DNA from 2 places in the Microbispora sp. KK1-11 genome. Region 2 is predicted to be linked to the other one. Evidence: riboswitches for the same ligand, from Rfam matches in the RefSeq annotation. Region 2 holds a riboswitch; the other holds the start of a gene.
What was found. A riboswitch is a leader RNA that binds a small molecule or an ion and turns the genes downstream of it on or off. The one in region 2 is predicted to bind thiamine pyrophosphate.

Region 1 (2,386 bases), on a different contig from region 2:
AGCAGGGTGGCGGCGGCCGTGTCGGGAGCCTGGAGCGCGGTGTCCCAATGCTCGACCCGCAGCCGGGTGCGGAACCTGCGCGACCACCAGCTCGCGCAGTCGCCCACCGCGACCACGTTGGGCAGCGACGTGCGCAGGTGCTCGTCGACCACCACCCCGTCGTCGAGCCGCACCGCCGACCCCTTCAGCCAGTCGACGGCCGGGCGCACCCCGACGCCGGTGACGATCACGTCGGCCGGCACCCGGGCGCCGGACATGAGCGTGAGACCGTCGGCGTCCACGGTGCCGACCATCGCGCCGAGGCGCAGCTCGACGCCCGCCCGCGCGTACCAGTCGGTGGTGTGGCTGCCCACGGCGGGCCCGAGCGCCACGGCGAGCGGGCTCTCCCCCGCCTCCACCACGGTCACCGCGCAGCCCGCCCTGGCCGCCGCGGTGGCGACCTCGGCGCCGATCCAGCCGGCCCCGACGACGGCCACGCGGGCGCCGGGGACCAGCAGCTCGCGCAGCGCGAGCGCGTCCTCGATCGTGCGCAGCACGTGCTGGCGGCCCTCGCCGCGCAGGCGGATCGGCGTGGCGCCGGTGGCGATGACCAGGCCGTCGTACTCCAGCTCGCCCTCGGTCGTCTCCAGCACGCCGTCGCGCAGGCCCTTGGCCGCCGTGCCGAGGCACAGCCGTACGTCGAGGGCGTCGAGGTCGGAGTCGACCACGGTGGAGTCGGTCTCTCCGAGCAGCACCGCCTTCGACAGCGGCGGCCGGTCATAGGGGCGATGGTGTTCCTCGCCGATGAGCGTGATGCGGCCGGTGAATCCACCGGCCCTCAACGCCTCGATGCTTCGCACGCCGGCCAGGCCGGCACCCACCACCACGACGTGATCCACAGCTTGACCATAGATTGTCAACGGGGGCCCTGGCCAACGGGCCCCCCATAACGAGTTGGGCAATTGCCGCGCACTTCCGCGGGGGCCCGGGTTGTGAAGTACGCCGGGTCCTCACCGGACGTTCTACCGGACCACGCGCAGCCGGACGTTCGTGGCGTGCGGCACGTGCGTGAGGCGGTGCGGATCGCCGCCCCGGAAGGTGCGGTCGCCCACGAGCGGCGCGTGTCGATCCATGTCGCGCCGTCATCCGCCCGGCGGACGGCCCCGGACCCACCGATCCGGCGATCGGCCGTCATGGGCGGCGTACTACCCTTGTGGGCGTAAGACGCGCGGGAGCCCGGCGGACCGGGCTGAGAGGAGAGCGTGAGGCTCTCGACCGCCCCGACCTGATCCGGGTAATGCCGGCGAAGGGAGCGCTGTGTCCCGCACATCGCCATCCGGCGCACGGTCCGGCGCGCAGTCCGGCTACGACGTCGTGATCGTGGGCGGCGGGGTGGAGGGCCTGGCCGCGGCCTGGCGCACGGCCCGGCGGGGCCTGTCGGTGGCGGTGGTGGACCCCGCGCCGGGAGGCGGCGCCACTCACGCGTCGGCCGGGATGCTCGCGCCGGTCAGCGAGGTGACCTACACGGAGGAGCCGCTGCTGCGGCTCGGCCTCGCGTCGCTGGCGGCCTGGCCGGCGTTCCGGGCGGAGCTGGAGGACGAGACCGGCGACGACCTCGACTACCGGACCGAGGGCACGCTGGAGGTCGCCCGCGGCGCGGACGACATGGCCGTCCTCGACGACCTCGCGGCCTTCGAGCGGACGCTCGGCCTGCGGGTCGAGCGGCTCACCGGGCGCGAGTGCCGCTCCTTCGAGCCGATGCTCTCCCCCTCCGTACGCGGCGGGCTGCTGGCCCGCGACGACGCGTGGGTCAACCCCCGCAGGGTCGTGCGCGCCCTCCTCGCGGCGTTCGAGAAGGCGGGCGGCACGCTGGTGACCGAGCGCGTCGCCGGGATCGACGCCCCGGGGCCCGGTGCTCCGTGCGTACGGCTGGAGTCGGGCGGCGCCATCGCGGCCGGTCAGGTCGTCGTGGCGGCCGGGTCGTGGTCGGCGTCGCTGCTGCCCGGCCTGCCGGTGCGCCCGGTCAAGGGCGAGATCCTCCGGCTGCGCGGGCCCCGGGGCTTCCTCACCCGGTGCGTCAGGGGGCTGGTGCACGGCTCCCCCGCCTACCTGGTCCCACGGGGCGACGGAGAGATCACCTTGGGCGCCACGACCCAGGAGATGGGGTTCGACGCGCGGGTCACCGCCGGAGGCGTGTACGAGCTGCTGCGCGACGCCCGCGAACTGGTGCCCGGCATCACGGAGCTCGAACTGGCCGAGACGACGACCGGCTTCCGTCCGGGCACGCCCGACAACCTGCCGCTCATCGGCCCGGCAGGGCCGCCCGGCGTACTCGCGGCGACCGGGCACGGACGCAACGGGGTGCTGCTGTCCCCGATCACCGCCGACGCCGTCGCCGCGTTCCTCA
Region 2 (2,386 bases):
CCGGCAGCGATGAGGCGGAGCGCCCCTAACGGCGCGACCGCAGGCGGCGGGCCGGAAGGGACAGCACCACGGTCGCCAGCCCGGCGACGAGGAACGCGGCGAGCGCGGCGTTCATCCAGGGCTGGTGGACGAACCCGAGAGCGAGGCGGACCTCGGTCCAGATCCCGTCCCACCAGCCGACGGTCGGGGTGGAGGTCACGATCCAGTACGCCGCGAACCCGAGGATCCACGGCACGACCATGAGCCAGCGGGAGGGGGCGTCCGCGGCCGTGTTCCACCGGGCGGCCCCGCCGAGCAGGAAGTAGTCCACCACGAGCACGGCGAACATCGGCACGAACACCGCCCCGATCACGCTCAGGAACGCGCCGTAGGAGTTCACGTCGGCGAACAGCGCGATCAGCGTGGTGAGCACGCCGATCACGACCGAGATCGCCCGGCGGTCCCAGCGCGGCGCGAGGTTCTGGATCGACACGGTCGTCGAGTAGACGTTCGCGAACGACTGGTCGGCCTCGCGCAGCACCAGGATGCCGAAGAACACGACCCCGAGAGGGGCGGCCACGAACGGATCCCACACCTTGTCCCCGTCGTTGCCGACCAGGGCGAGCGCGGCGATGCCGAGGGCCAGGCAGGCCACCTGGGCGATCGTGTATCCGGCGACGACGCCGGTGAACGCCGCGCCGCTCGACCGCGAGTGCCTGGCGTAGTCGGCGGCCATCGGCACCCACGACACCGACAGCGCGATGACGTAGTCGACGGCGGGGGCGAAGGCGTCCCAGGAGCCGCCCCCCACGGAGGGACCCTGCCGGAACAGGGCGATCGACAGCCAGATCATCGCGATCACCACGCCCGCCGTGACGTACCGCCGCAGCAGCCGCAGCGCGCCGAGCGGCCGGATCGTGAGCGCGATCGTCAGCGCGCCCGCCGCGACCGCCCACACCGCGTACGGCACCGAGGTGCCGAACATCGCCTGCGCGCCGTTGGCGATGACCCACAGCTCGAAGGCGCCCCAGCCGAGCATCTGCACGATGTTCAGCACGGTCGGGATGTACGAGAGCCGGGCCCCGAACAGGCCGCGCAGCAGCACCATCGCGGGCCGCCCGGTGCGTACGCCGGGGATCGCGGCCAGGCCGACCATCGCCGTCCCGAGCAGGCTGCCGACGACGGCGGCGAGCACCGCCGCGGTGAAGGTCAACGGCTTGCCGCCCAGCGGGTCGAGCAGGAACAGCGCCCCCGAGAAGCCGAGGAGGCTGACGCCGAGGTTGGCCCAGAATGCACCCTGGTCGAGCAGGCCCAGGGTTCTCGGGGCCTCCTCGTCCAGAGTGAGCGGAACCTCCGCGTGCGCGTCGTCGACGACGGCAGAAGTCATCACACGCTCCCTACGCCGGCATTATCCGGACAGGTTCATGCGGTCGGCGGCACGAGTTCGATCCGCCCTCTCAGCCCGGTCACGCCCGAGCTCCCGCGGGGTATTGATGATGTCTTTGGGATTATGACACTTCTTTGACCGTTTTCCTACGCCGCCCTGTCTCTCTAAGCCACGTAGGGCGCCTCCCCGGTCTCGCTCACCATCGGACGCCCGACCGCTGCCCAGGACCGCATGCCGCCGTCCACGTTCACGGCGTCCCGGCCGATGTGGTTGAGCCACATCGCGGCGTGCGCCGAACGGCCGCCGACCCGGCAGACCACGTAGACCGGCCGGTCGTGCGGCACCTCGTCCACCCGCACCTGCAGCTCGCCGAGCGGGATGTGGACGGCGCCGGGCGCGTGGCCGGCCACCCACTCCTCGTTCTCGCGGACGTCCAGCAGGTACGCGTCCTCGGGCAGTGCGTCGGGGGCGATTTCCGGCAATGTCATGCGCCCATTCTGACGGCACACCACCGATGCCCGGGCCCATGCGGCGAGCTGTGACCCACGGTGATGCGCGGGCCGCACCATCACAGTCATCTGTTGCGCAACCTTCCCTATCACTCCCTAAGATGTACCTGTTGAGGCGTGATAGATGACGATCGAGGCCGTCACGTCCCCGTGGGCGGCCCGCTCGGACGGGAGGCCGACGGTGACCGAGGTGCTGCGGGTGCGAGCCGGGGTTCCGGTGCTGGTGTGCGAGTCGAACAGGTCCGGCCACGTGTGGTTCGCCGCGGATCTCGACGCGCTCGACGCGCGGCCGGCGGTGCGGGCGTCATGACCGCGATCTACAAGTCCGAGGCAGGTCGGCGCGTGCTCCTCGACCACTACCGGCAGGTGCTGGACGCCTGGCCGATCCCGGCCGACCACGTCCGGGTGCCGACTCGCGAGGGCGAGACCTTCGTCCTCGCCTGCGGCCCCCGGGACGCGCCGCCTCTCGTGCTGCTGCACGGCTCGGGCGCGAACGCCTCGATGTGGCGGG

Region 1: it holds a riboswitch for thiamine pyrophosphate, as region 2 does, so the genes downstream of both, thiO (glycine oxidase ThiO) here and FLW16_RS31170 (cytosine permease) in region 2, are expected to answer to the same signal.

What each region holds. Positions count from the first base shown of each region.
Region 1 covers NZ_VIRJ01000001.1:249,975-252,360, reverse strand. The annotation lists gene FLW16_RS01185 (NAD(P)/FAD-dependent oxidoreductase) at 1-878, opposite strand, end outside; TPP riboswitch at 1,198-1,308, shown strand; gene thiO (glycine oxidase ThiO) at 1,297-2,386, shown strand, end outside.
Region 2 covers NZ_VIRJ01000027.1:38,141-40,526, reverse strand. The annotation lists gene FLW16_RS31170 (cytosine permease) at 26-1,366, opposite strand; TPP riboswitch at 1,357-1,473, opposite strand; gene FLW16_RS31165 (rhodanese-like domain-containing protein) at 1,531-1,854, opposite strand; gene FLW16_RS31160 (hypothetical protein) at 2,000-2,185, shown strand; gene FLW16_RS31155 (alpha/beta fold hydrolase) at 2,182-2,386, shown strand, end outside.